Spirulina subsalsa PCC 9445: one gene and its partner. The protein of the gene in region 1 binds, or shares a complex with, the protein of each later gene. Links are inferred from orthologs where the notes say so. Each region holds a gene or a part of one and is shown in the gene's direction. Other genes may lie near its edges.

Evidence for each region.
Region 2: the proteins of tsaE (region 1) and tsaD are in contact, whole or in part, in a crystal structure (PDB 6N9A), measured with the Thermotoga maritima proteins. The link is inferred for Spirulina subsalsa PCC 9445 from one-to-one orthologs. Residues at the interface, in WP_004082108.1 of Thermotoga maritima: Leu37, Gly38, Lys46, Lys57, Val59, Lys60, Ser61, Thr63, Phe64, Thr65, Leu66, Met67, Val69, Pro71, Tyr82, Arg83, Leu84, Asp86, Asp88, Phe89, Asp93, Ile128, Asp130, Glu131, Arg134; in WP_004082750.1 of Thermotoga maritima: Cys10, Asp11, Arg49, His50, Leu82, Gly84, Gly135, Gly136, Glu154, Thr155, Leu156, Asp157, Asp158, Ser159, Glu162, Asp165, Lys166, Arg169, Leu170, Tyr175, Lys213, Thr214, Leu217, Tyr218, Gln221, Arg222, Asn324.

The regions. Positions count from the first base shown.
Region 1 is NZ_JH980292.1:1,674,468-1,682,452, reverse strand. What follows is about bases 2,187-4,920. They hold tsaE (tRNA (adenosine(37)-N6)-threonylcarbamoyltransferase complex ATPase subunit type 1 TsaE), read left to right. Parts: upstream 2,187-3,192; coding sequence 3,193-3,648; downstream 3,649-4,920. Other genes in these bases: SPI9445_RS0107840 (vWA domain-containing protein), read right to left, coding at 3,681-4,919; SPI9445_RS0107850 (gluconeogenesis factor YvcK family protein), read left to right, coding at 2,187-3,184. Also shown: SPI9445_RS0107865 (ABC transporter ATP-binding protein), read right to left, coding at 1-71; SPI9445_RS0107860 (J domain-containing protein), read left to right, coding at 198-899; crossover junction endodeoxyribonuclease RuvC, read right to left, coding at 1,009-1,539; more of SPI9445_RS0107850, read left to right, coding at 1,766-2,186; SPI9445_RS0107835 (ABC transporter permease), read left to right, coding at 5,043-6,137; SPI9445_RS0107830 (DUF4346 domain-containing protein), read right to left, coding at 6,173-6,559; SPI9445_RS30900 (hypothetical protein), read right to left, coding at 6,618-7,616; SPI9445_RS24815 (hypothetical protein), read right to left, coding at 7,899-7,985. UniProt on the Escherichia coli protein: Required for the formation of a threonylcarbamoyl group on adenosine at position 37 (t(6)A37) in tRNAs that read codons beginning with adenine.
Region 2 is NZ_JH980292.1:3,003,291-3,008,767, forward strand. Bases 1-2,852 are described here. They hold tsaD (tRNA (adenosine(37)-N6)-threonylcarbamoyltransferase complex transferase subunit TsaD), read left to right. Parts: upstream 1-829; coding sequence 830-1,876; downstream 1,877-2,852. Other genes in these bases: SPI9445_RS0113655 (photosystem I reaction center subunit III), read right to left, coding at 130-624; SPI9445_RS0113665 (ribonuclease R family protein), read left to right, coding at 2,465-2,852. Outside these bases: more of SPI9445_RS0113665, read left to right, coding at 2,853-4,738; SPI9445_RS0113670 (M16 family metallopeptidase), read right to left, coding at 4,928-5,477.

The DNA.
Region 1 (7,985 bases):
TGATCTAAAGCCAGCAACGGGCCAAAGCGTTTGGTTAAATTGACAATTTCTAGGTCAGGGGGAGAAGTCATATCGAGGTATAAAAAACGCAGAAGACACTGCCCATTATAGGGGTGTCTTCTCGTTGAAAATGAAAGAATCCCTATCTAGAAAAGAGTCGGGAGTGTCAAAATACAAGCCTGTGATATTAGGTGGTTATGCCAGAGTCTAATCCGTATAAGGTACTTGGTCTTCCTCCCCACGCGAGCCAGGGGGACATTAAGCGTGCGTATCGCCGTTTGGTCAAACAATATCACCCCGATAGTCAACATGAACAGGCGAATCATGAGAAGATTGTCGAGTTAAATGCGGCCTATGAAGTATTGGGGGATCCTCAACAGCGCTCAGTATATGACCAACAGGTTTATGAGCAACAACGGATGGGGAGTCAATATCGACGACAAAAGCGCAGTCAAGCATCCCAGGAGGAATATCAGACCACCCAAGAATCCGGACGCGATCGCGATGTGCATTTTGTCCGTTGGTTTCAGGGAGTCTATCAACCCGTTAACCGACTCATTAGCCAGATTTTGAACCCCCTAGAGGCCGAAATTGACCAATTGGCCGCCGATCCCTTCGATGATGAATTAATGAGTCTGTTTCAAAATTATCTCTCCAACTGTCGTCAGGACTTAAATCAAGCCCAGTCTTTATTTGCCTCTCAACCTAATCCGGCTAAGGTGGCCGGAGTGGCGGCGAATTTATACTACTGTCTCAATCATATTAGTGACGCTTTAGAAGAATTAGAATGGTTTACCTTAAACTACGATGACCATTACTTAGCCACCGGAAAAGAACTATTCCGTCGAGCGGGACGACTGCGCGAAGACGCTCAATATTCTGTGTCCCGTTTTTCGTGACATCATCCCGACGCTGACCCTACGGGTACAGCGCGGGACTTATAGCTCCCCGAACCCCTCAAAAGTTAATGGGTCCAGATTGCCTATTCCCCCATTCAGCAAGCTCCCATTAAGTGCCAGAAAACCAAGCAGTTAACGCTACCGCTAAAGCATCAGCCGCATCATCAGGTTTCGGATACTGTTCTAACTCTAACTCCCGCGCTACGGCCGCCTGTACTTCCCGCTTGTCCGCGTTGCCATATCCCGTGAGGGCTTGCTTGACTTGGGCTGGGGTAAACTCCACATAGGGAACATCATGTTGGGCGAGAACCAATAATACAACCCCTCGGGCCTGGGCGACGAGGATGGTGTTGCTCATGCGATAAAAAAAGAATTTTTCAATGGCCACTAAATCCGGTTGAATTTCCGTTAACAGGGTGTGTAGATCATCGTAGATGGTGGCCAGACGTTGACCGATGGGGGTTTTTTTCGGCGTTTCTATGACTCCAAAATCTAATAATTGTACGGGTTTCTGGTCAGATTGGGCGGAAACAGAAGTGAGCGGAACATTCCGACAGTGAATCGACCCAAAACCTAACTGGGCTAAACCGGGGTCAATGCCTAAAATTGTTTGTTCTGAAGGGGATGTAGACAATGCCATTTGCTCTTTTAACGATTCCTGCCTAAGATTGCACTTAAAACTTTACACTCCCATCCGGCATGACCTGCCTCGAAGACTGTATCCCAAACTATTTACCTTTAGGACATCTTGAGGATTTATGTAAACTGGGTCAAAGGTTTGGCACTCTATCTCAAGATTGGCGCTAAAACTCCCTGATCGGTACACTGTCACTCTGCTGAACACACTCCGTTAGTTATCATTTACTATGTCCATTGGTCTAATCGAACAAGCATTACGCAGTCTCAGACTGGAAAAAATCCATTTGGCGGCAGTGAGTCGGCGCACTCCCAAGGAAATGAACCACTGGTTTAAATGGCTGGCTCCTGGGATTCTCATTAAACGTTGGCTGTTGATTAGTGTCACCGGGTTTGTCCTGACGGTTTTGGGGATTGCTATTTGGGTGGGACTCACGCCGATTTACCGCCTGATGTGGTTTTTCTCGGAAATTTTGGAGTTAATCGCCCGCATTTTGCCCAGTTATATTTCTGGGCCGGTGGCGGTGGTGTTGGGGGTTTTTTTGCTGTTGTGGGGACAAACGCGCAGTTTCGGCACGATTACGGAAGTGTTGAATCCGGGGAGTGAACAACGCTTGATTGATGCTTTAATGACTCGTCGTCGTCTCAATCGAGGGCCGCGCATTGTGGCCATTGGGGGGGGGACGGGTTTATCTACCCTGTTGCGGGGTTTGAAGGAGTATAGCGCCAATATTACGGCCATTGTAACGGTGGCTGATGATGGGGGGTCTTCGGGACGTTTACGGCGGGAAATTGGGGTGTTGCCGCCGGGGGATATTCGCAATTGTGTGGCGGCCTTGGCGGATGAGGAAAAGTTATTAACGGAGTTGTTTCAATATCGCTTTAATGCGGGGGATGGATTATCGGGTCATAGTTTCGGTAATTTGTTCTTGACGGCTATGAGTGAGATTACGGGGGATTTGGAACAGGCGATCGCGGCCAGTTCAAAAGTCTTGGCGGTGCGCGGCCGGGTCTTGCCTGCGACCCTTTCCGATGTGCGACTTTGGGCGAAAATGGCCGATGGTCGTTGGGTGGAAGGGGAGTCAAAAATTCCCCAAGCGGGGGGCAAAATTGTAGAGATTGGCTGTACCCCAGAACATCCCCCGGCCTTACCTGCGGCCATTCGGGCGATTGAGGAGGCGGATTTTATTATTATGGGGCCCGGAAGTCTCTACACCAGTGTAATTCCCAATTTGCTGGTTCCCGAAATTCGAGCGGCGATCGCTAAAACCAAAGTTCCTCGCATTTATGTTTGTAATATCATGACCCAACCGGGAGAAACCGATAGTTATACTGTCGCCGACCATATTCGCGCCATTGACCGCGTTTGTGGCAAACGGTTATTTGATGCGGTCATCGTCCACCGTCGCACCCCCTCCGCCCACACCCTGATCCGCTATGCTCAAGAAAATTCCCATCCGGTATTCTTAGATCGGGAGGAAGTCGGCCATTTAGGGCGGCGCATTGTGGCCGCGAATATCATGGATGAAGATGGAGAAACAGGCTATGTGCGCCATGATCATCAACGATTAGCTAAGGTTCTAATCCGTTGGTATGGTCGCACCCACGGCATTAAATTTGCTGATGATACGTTAACTGTAGAGGGGTGAGGGATACGGTGGAGAATAAAATTGAGCTACCAGACTGCAATTTAGCCGCATTACAGGCTTTTGCCCGTCGTTTGGGGGAAACCATCCCCCCCGCTACGATTCTCCTGTTATCGGGGGATTTAGGAGCCGGAAAAACCACATTTGTTCAGGCCTTGGGGGAAGGTTTGGGCATAAAAGAACCCATTTTAAGCCCGACTTTTACCCTGATTAATGAGTATGTCGAGGGGCGTTTACCGTTGTATCATATTGATTTGTACCGTTTACAGCCCGAAGATGTAGAATCTTTAGCCCTAGAAACCTATTGGGATGGTATCGAAGTAGAAGCGGGGATTACGGCCATTGAGTGGGCCGAACGTTTGTCAGAGTTCCCCCCCAATTATTGGTCAATTACTCTATATTCCACGCCCCAAAATACCCGTCGCTTGGTATTCGAGAAAGTAGGGGACTTTGGAATTGATAACTGATAATTGACCCTAGGCGGGGGGGTGCTGCTTCCTTATTCCTGTAAAATAGTCTTAGAGACAATGCGGGTTTTCTTCCGGTCGGCCTCGGATAACTCCTCACCGGATTGTAACCGAGTAGCACTTTTTTGTAAGACTGTCGCCGCACTTTGATCCCCTAATTGCAACGCTGTTTTTGCCGCCGTTTGTAACATGGTGGCCGCCCCCACTTTGTCCCCTTGCTGGAGTTTTGTCTCAGCAATTTGGGTCTGTCGGTACTTGGCTAAAGCCAGAATTTCTTTCTGGACTTTCTCGTTATTTGCAGGTTGATAAACCGCTTGCACATTGGCATAAACTGGCACTTTTTCCGACAATAAATTACCCTGTCCCAAGGCCGGATCATCATAGCGAACTTGGGTACTTACCACCCATTGCTGACCGGGCGGAAATTGATTTAAATACAAATTGGCCAAAATAACCCGTTCTTCTTTCATTAAATCGCCCAAACGGACAATATATAAATCCTGCTCTTTCTGCACAGGTAATTCAATGGTATCTGGGGCAACTTGGGCTAAGGGTTTGAGTTCGGCTAAACGCACATTGGGGGCTAATTCTAACAGTAAATAAGCATTGGTTAAGCCGACGGATTGCACTCGGGTAAATAGTCGTCCAAATTCATCAACAGCCTGTTCGGGAAATTCAATATAAGATAAAGTTCCTCCGGCCGTGTCGGAGATATTTTCTAAAACGTCCTGATTCCAATGAGAACCAAATCCCAAGGTATTCAAGGTAATGTTATAACTGGAGGCTAAACCTGCTAATTTTAAGCAGCGCCCATTGTCTCCGTGTTCGTTTTCTCCATCTGTCAAGAGAAAAATTTGACTCGATGTGTCTTGTTTTCCTTTGGCAATTTCTTCAATGCCCAATTTTAGGCCTTCATCAATGGCGGTTCCTCCATCAGCTTCTAATTTACTAATCCGTTTTTTAACACTTTCTACATCATTGACGGGTTGATTGGGGATGATCACCTTGGCGCGATGATCAAAGGCGACAACGGAGATGCGATCGCGAGGGGTTAATTTATCCACCAGTTGCAAGGCGGCCTCTTTGACGGTTTTTAGCGGTGTACCGTTCATAGAGCCACTATGATCCAGCACTAAACAGAGATTGAGGGGAAGTCCGCGATCGCCTTCATCGGAAACCGCCGACACGGAAACCGACAGTTGACGCTGGCTACTGGATTGATTCGCGTCAAGGTTGCTATCGTTTAGGAGGGGTTGGAGTCCAACTTTCATAAGGGGATCTGTAGTGATTCAGTCTTTATGTTCAGCATAGCCTGTTCTTCACCGCCTCAACCGATAATTCCTTAAAAAAATGCGATATATTAATCCCAAACCTACAATAATTTAAGAAAATTCATGGACTGGTGGCGGAAACTTAAAAAGAACTCTCTGGCGCGATTTGGCGGCACAATCCTGATTATTTTCTATGCCATTGTGATCTTGGCGGATTTTGTCGCTCCCTATCACCCTGTTGAGCATTTTCAGGTTGATGGTTCTCTGTTACCTCCCACCCAAATTTTTTGGCGCAATCCCGACACAGGCGCATTCATCGGCCCCCACGTTTACCCCACCACCCAGGGGCCGACGGATTTGGAAACAGGCGATCGCCTCCTCACGGTAGATTTTAGCCAACCCTCTCCCCTACGCCTCTTTGTCCGTGGCACTCCCTACAAGTTTTTGTATTTCATCCCCTTGGACATCCACCTCTTTGGCACTGTTGGCGAGGGATTTATTAATCTCTTGGGAACTGACGAACAAGGCCGGGATCAATTTAGTCGGTTAATCTTTGGTGGGAGAATTAGCCTCAGTATCGGTTTATTAGGCATTGCCATATCCTTCCCCCTTGGGATGTTCGTGGGGGGTATTTCGGGCTATTTTGGTGGCATTGTAGACAGTGTTTTGATGCGGATGGTAGAAGTTTTAATGACCATCCCCACCATTTACTTATTAGTGGCACTGGCGGCGATTTTACCCATGAGCATGAGTAGCGCCCAGCGTTTTGTATTAATTATTGTCATTACTTCTTTTGTTAGTTGGTCAGGATTAGCGCGGGTCGTTCGCGGTCAAGTTCTCTCCATTAAAGAACGGGAATTTGTGGATGCAGCGCGGGTGATTGGGGCAAGTTCTCCCTTAATTATTGTCCGCCATATCTTACCCCAAACCGCCACTTATATTATTATTTCAGCCACTTTGGCCGTACCCGGTTTTATTGTGGCGGAGTCGGTCTTAAGTTTGATTGGTTTAGGTATTCAACAACCGGATCCCTCCTGGGGAAATTTGCTTTCTGTGGCTACCAATGCCTCGATTTTAGTTCTACAACCTTGGTTAGTTTGGTCCCCTGCTGCTTTGGTGGTTTTAACGGTTTTAGCCTTTAATTTATTGGGGGATGGCCTCCGGGATGCCTTAGACCCGCGCACATTACAAAAGCAAGTGCGACAACTCCCAGAATAAGGAGTTCAAGTCTCAATTCTTAAGGATCAATCCTGCTAATCTTGGATGTAAGTTTCACCCCGGATTAATGCCAACTCCGCCCGCACAAATTCTCGACCTAAATAAAGCGCATGATCCAAACGGGACAAGGGGCAAGGGTTAGTTTTCTCAGTGATTTCCATTCCTAATTCCTTGGCTGTGCGTCCTTTAAATGTCCGGGTTGGACTCCGTTTAATGCCCCCTTTCACCGGAATAGGTTCTCCTGTTTCTGGGTCAAGTGCTAACCCCTTGTCACTAATGGTATTCGTGTAATGATCGGCACAAATTAAACCCGCTTCTGGGTCAATATAGATAATAAAATAGCCGTCGGGATCAAGGTCAATAAACCGTTTAGAGAGTTGATCATCAATGCCTTGCAATTGAGTTTTTAAATCTTCTGTCATGGTGTTAAAAATGAACTAAAACACATAGGCTTAACTTGTTAAGGTCGCCCATTGCTTTTTACCAACTGCCACCAGCGCCGCCGCCGCCACTACTCCCACCGCCAAAACCGCCCCCACTACCGCCGCCACTACCACCGCCAAAACCGCCCCCACCACCACCGTAATGGTGCCAAGAGTCCGCAGACATTCCAATCCGATGGTGTCGAGCCGTTCTTCTGTCATCCTCTGGAATCTCTCGCGACCATTGATCGCGATAATCGCAACTGTAACAAAATTCTCGCTCAATATAACGGTTGCGCGTGGTGCGGGTACTGTGTTGCACGGTATAGTCGTGACACTGAGGGCATTTTGTGACATGGCGGGGGCGTTGGAGAATGTAACCCCGTAGGTGAATGGTGTCTCGACTATATTCAGGATGACAATGGGGACACCACCAGCCATCATACACCACAGAATTCAACTTATGGGTTGCTTGTTCAATCCTCGTCAGCAAGGGCATTAAATCCGAGGCGGGCAACTTATGGAGGGGTTGACGACAGATGGCACAATGAAAATGAGTGCGACTGTGGCCTTGTTCTAAGAAAGCCGCTAACTGTTTTCTCTGCCAAATCCGTTGGATGATGGGAAAACTGCCTAGGGTGGCCAGGATGGTGCTGAGAATGAAGACATCCCGGAGGTTAAGGATTCCAGATTGTTGGGTTTCTTGTTGATAGAGAATGATCACAAAAAAGATCAGTGGGGGGATAATTCCCCAGAGAATGATGCGTGGAAGGGGATAACGAAAGGGGGATTGACTGGTTAGGGTGGAAACAAGAATGAACCAAGTCATCAATCCAAGGGTCGGGAGGAATAACCAAGACCCCATCAGGGCTAAACGGCTGAGGAGAAACCAAATACAGCCCAAGTTAATCAGTAGGATTCCCAATTGTAGACCATGATATAGGGGGCGATCGCACGGATCCACTAATCTAAATTTTCTGTATCCCGTTGGGGGGATTAACGCCACCAGTCCTGACGGCTTCCCGACAGTCTTTTGCTCTGTTTTGGAATGTAACATGATCTTCGTTTTTCCACACAGCTTATAGTTTCATCCAATTTATGGACGCTATATAGGGGAGTTGACAAAATGCACGCACGCTCAAGTTGTTAAGGTTGATAATTCCTTCTTAGGCAAAACATACCTGAGAAAATTTGACCTTAAATTCTTATACGGTAATTATCTCCCATGAATATTGATGAATGGTGAAATACTAAGAACTAAGTAACGAAACTTATTTAAACTCAACACTATTATTAATTAGGGTCTGCTGAATATCCCTCCTTCCGATTATCCCATCTCTCAATCTAAGGATTCCTCCTCAAGATCCTGTGATTTTTGATAGTCTGACTCAAACTGAAACCAAAGATTGCGCCCAAAAAAATATCC
Region 2 (5,477 bases), 1.3 Mb from region 1 along the record:
CTTATCATACATAATTCGGCTCTCATCCCGACGCTTGCCAGTGGCAAAGCGCGGGGCTTCCCGCCGATTAGCTAAAAAAAGAACTTAACGCTGGTTTGTGATCAGCGTTTTGAAACAAGTTAAAAAACCCTAACGGGGGGAAATGGGGATTTCGGTATCCTTGGCGGTTAATTTGCCGGAAGTAAACTCAGCTAAAGCCGCTAAAGGCCAAGCAAAGCCCCCTAACATAAATTTAAAAGCGAGAGGCACATCAATGATGATTTCTTTCATTTCAGCGTCTTTGTCCCCACGAATGGCGATCAGATAAGAACGTCCGACCCAACCAATCCAGCCTGTAATATACAGGAACAGAATACTGGGGATTAAGAAGTCGCCCGCGTGGGAGAGGCTACCATCCACGATTAAGTGAGGATACCCTTCCGGGCCACAGAGGGCTTGAGCATAACGTTCAGCGCGTTTTTTGCCAGACAGGGGATCATCAGTGGTGTTCCGGAAGCTTTTAGACTTCTGGATATAAGCAGAAGACTCGCTACAAGGCACTAGGCCGTACTCATCGGCGGAGGCTGAGGGAGCAAAATTGAACCACAGCGTCATTACTAGAATCAAAGCTAACAACTTTCGCATTGAAATGTTTCCTTTTGTTACGAAACAATAAGTTTTTTGTACAAAAGCGACGGTTTATCATTTGTACATCGAAGCGATCTTACTCTGACCTGTTAATCCAGTAAAGATTACTTTACAAAAAGTGAAAGCTTCTTTCAGAACCCAGCAGAAAAGTCTGTACAGGTCAGGGCTTTTGTTAAACTGGGAGAAAGCTTAGGGTGAGATAATGGCGACGATTTTAGCAATAGAAACCAGTTGTGATGAAACCGCCGTTGCGATTGTAAAGAATCGTAACATTCTGAGTAGTGTCGTGGCCTCTCAAATTAAATTGCATCAACCCTATGGCGGGGTAGTGCCAGAAGTGGCTTCTCGTCAACACCTCGAAAGTATTAATTTTTGTTTGGATCAAGCGCTACAGGAAGCCCGATTAGATTGGGGGGGTATTGATGGGGTGGCGGCCACTTGCGCGCCGGGTTTGGTGGGGGCGTTGTTGGTGGGGTTAACGGCGGCTAAAACCCTGTCGGTGGTTCACCGGAAGCCTTTTTTTGGGGTGCATCATCTGGAGGGGCATATTTATGCGACTTATTTGTTGGAACCGACCTTAAAGCCGCCTTTTTTGTGTTTGTTGGTGTCGGGGGGTCATACCAGTTTACTCCGGGTTGAAGACTGCGGTCGTTATGAGATGCTGGGGACGACGCGAGATGATGCGGCGGGGGAATGTTTTGATAAGGTGGCTCGTTTGTTAAAGTTAGGCTATCCGGGGGGGCCGGTGATTGATCGGTTGGCGAATACGGGGAATCCGGAGGCTTTTGCGTTGCCCGAAGGCAAGATTTCGTTACCCCAAGGGGGCTATCACCCCTATGATTGCAGTTTTAGTGGCTTAAAAACGGCGGTGTTGCGGTTGGTGGAGAAGTTGGAGGAGGAGGGGGTGGAGCCTCTTCCGGTGGCGGATATTGCGGCGAGTTTTCAACGGGTGGTGGTGCGATCGCTCACGAAACGAACGATTCAATGTGCTTTAGACTATGGTTTAGATACTATTGCCGTAGGGGGGGGAGTGGCCGCGAATCAGGGCTTACGGAAGATGTTGGAAGAGACGGCGGCCCCCCATCAGCTTAAGGTTTATTTCCCGCCCCTACGCCTTTGTACGGATAATGCAGCCATGATTGCCTGTGCCGCCTCGGAACATTGCGATCGCGGTCATATCTCTCCCCTGACTCTCAATGCCCAATCTCGTCTGAACATTACTGAGGTTATGGGGTTATATCGGGAATAGGGAGTCGGGAATCGGGAGTCGGGAGTCGGTGTAGGGAGTCGGGGGGAGGGGGAGAGAGGGAGACAAGGAATTAAGACTTATTACTTATTACCTATTACCTCCTCCCTGTTCCCCGTTCCCCGTTCCCTAAAATAAAAGAGTTTTAGCTATTCACTATTCCCCTGCTCCCCTGCTCCCCCTCTCCCCTGCCCAGTTATTCAGCAGACTCTAATTAGGGGAGATGTCTATTGCCTCGCCAGACGACTAGACTTTCTCAGCAAGCCCTAGTTAAGAATTTACATTCGGCGTGATAAACTATTGATAATCAGTCCCTACCCGTGACCAGTGACCCTGAATCTTTGCCCTTACCACTGTTCACCGAACACGGTTTGCATAACGTTACGTCGCTAATGCTACACCACTTTCCAAGGATCAAAAACCCAGCTTCAACCCAGTGGATGCGCGTCCATCACAAAAGCGTTAACTCCAATCCTGTTAACTCCTGCTCGCATTCACTTACTCAAGCAACAACGATTCAAGGAATGGGAAATGAACAGCAAGGCAAGCATAATAGACCCCACTTAATAAGTATATAAAGGATAATTTGAGATGGAATTTTCAATCGCTACATTACTAGCCCAATTTAGTCAAGATAAATTAGTAGCTGGTAAATACCTAGAAAAACGCCTCAATTGTGAGGATGAGGAATGTCAAGAAAAACTCCTAGTCGCCCTGGACGCTTTAGAGCGTATTGGTGTTTTAAGCAAAGAAATGGGGAAATATCGCCGAGTTTATGAGGAGGGAGTGGTTGAGGCAAAACTGCGCTGTTCGAGTAAAGGATTCTGTTTTGCGATTCAAGATGAAGAAGGTGCCGATGATATTTATGTACGGGAAAGTCATTTAAGCACCGCTTGGAATGGTGATCGCGTTTTAGTCAGAGTGATTAAAGAGGGCAGTCGTCGCCGTTCACCAGAAGGGGAAGTCAAAGTGATTTTAGATCGGGCGAATCCTTCCCTCCTCGCACGGATCAAAAAAGCCCCCGTCGGTTTCCGGGCAGTTCCCCTCGATGATCGTTTACTTTTTGAACTGGATCTAACCAATGATTCCAGCCAACTTGATGATGCCATTGATCATCTTGTTCATGTAGAAGTCATTCGTTATCCCCTCGGCACCTCCCTACCCCTCGGACGAGTCACCAAAATCCTCGGCAGTGATGCCGAAGCCGCCGCCGACACAGATATTGTCTGTTGCAAACATGATTTACCCCAAACCTTCAGCGAAAAAGTCTTAGAGTCCGCCAAAGCCATCGGGACAGCGCCCGCCTCGGGGAAACTGCCCAAAGCGGACTTCAAAAATCGTCTAGATTTGCGCTCCTTACTAACCGTCAGTTTAGAGGATGAGAAATATCTCCAAGGGGATAAACCCCAGCTAATTGAAAATGCTTTTAGTTTAGAACCCCTGCCAGAAAATCAATGGAAACTAACTATTCATATTGCTGATTTTGCCCACTATATTGAACCCCACTCTTCCCTAGACTATGCCGCCAGAAAGCGCGGCACCGCCGTTCATCTAGGCGAGTTAAAACTCCCCATGTTACCGGACAGTGTGATTGAACGCTGTTCCTTAGCCCTGAATGAAGAACGGTTGGCGTTTAGCATTATCCTGACCCTGAATAAACATGGGATTATTCTCGCCCATGATATTCAGCCCAGCGTGGTGCAAGTAGATTATCAGATGAGTTATCAACAAATTCAAGAATATTTACGGGATGAAAGCCAAGTCGGGGAGGAGGTGAAAGCGCCTGTTGAGATGTTAGATAAACTCTTTTTCACCTTGGGGCCGGTGATCAAAGCCCAACGCTTACAACGGGGCGGCTTTGATCTGCACATGGAAATCCGCTCCCCCTTTAAAGATGAAGGGCGTTTAGGGACGTTGGCCATTGCCGATCATTTACCGATTCAAGCCATGTTAATGGAGGTAGCCCTGTTAGCTGGGAAAGCGGTAGCGGATCATTGTCGTAATTTAGAATTACCTGCGATTTATTGCACCCAACCTGAACCGGATATGATGGAACTCGAAGATTTCCTGAAATTGGGGATCAATCTGGGTTTAGATTTAGATGTGGAGTCAGAGGATGATCTTCAATCCCGGGACTATCAAGGATTTGTTCAGGAAATTGCCGGGTCTTCTGCACCGAAAATTCTCACGGAATTTTTACGCAGTACCCTACGTTCTCCGATGCATAGTACCAAGCCGGGGCCTCATTTTGGGTTAGCCTACGGGGATGGTTATTGTCATGTTCTGAGTCCGGGACAACGTTTTGCAGATTTACAGGTACAGCGCGTTTTACATCTCTTGTTTGAGGAAGGACGCGATCGCCGTTCCACCCGGGCTAAAATTCGGGTTAATCTCGGCAGTAGTACTTGTTACGACCAAATTAGTTGGAATATTTTACCCCCCCAAATCCAAACCCAATGGGAACAAGATATGGCCATGTTGATTAATCATCTCAATGAGCGAGATAAAGTGGCCGAAGATGCCGAACGGGATTTAATTGGCCTGAAAAAAGCCGAGAAGATGAAAGAACGCACTGGGGAAGTATTTACAGGGTTAATTACGGGGGTTCAATCCTACGGTTTCTTTGTGGAAATTGAGGAGTTAATGGTGGAGGGATTGGTTCATGTTAGCTCCTTGAAAGATGACTGGTATGAATACCGTTCTCGCCATAGTTGTCTCGTGGGACGGAAAAATCGCACCGCTTACCGTTTAGGCGATCGCGTGGAAGTACAGGTCAAGAGTGTAGACTACTACCGTCAACAGATTGACCTCGTAACCGTCAGTGGTGGCAGTGATGCTAGCAATGAGGATTTCGAGGATGACTAAAAACAATTGACCTAGGGCTTGTTGAATAACTGGGCTAGGGAACGGGGGAGAGGGGGAGCAGGGGAGCAGGGGAGCAGGGGAGAATTGATAATTATTCCCTATTCCCGACTCCCGACTCCCTAGGGCGCAAGCATTGCGCCCCTACACCGACACCCGTTCCCCGTTCCCCGTTCCCTGTTCCCTCAACCCCTAACTTTGAGGATTAGGGATAGTAATATCCACCGTTGTTATATTAGAATCCAAACGACTTAAAGGGGGGGTAATATCCCGAGAATTTCCTACGACTAACGTCGTCAATTGATCCGGAGTGAGATAGGTTTGAGCCACCCGTTGAACATCCTCAATGGTTGTGTTTTGAACTTGCCGTTGATATTGGAAAATATAATCCGCCGGATAGTCATAGTATTCATAGCGCATCAGACGGGAGAGGGTTTGTCCGGGAGATTGGAAGTTAAACACAAAAGAATTGAGGATGGAGTTTTTCGCATAATCGAGTTCCTCCGATGAAATTGGCGCATTGCGTAGATTATTCACTTCTCCTAGGACATATTGAATAAACGGCACCGTTGCTTCTGAGCGAGTTTGTCCTCCGGCAATGAAAACCCCCGGATAGTCAAAATTGGGACTCCAGAAACCATAGACTGAATAGGCTAAACCTTGGCGCGATCGCACTTCATTAAATAAACGCCCGCCAAAGCCATTTAACACCCCATTGAGGACACTTAAGGCCGGATAGTCT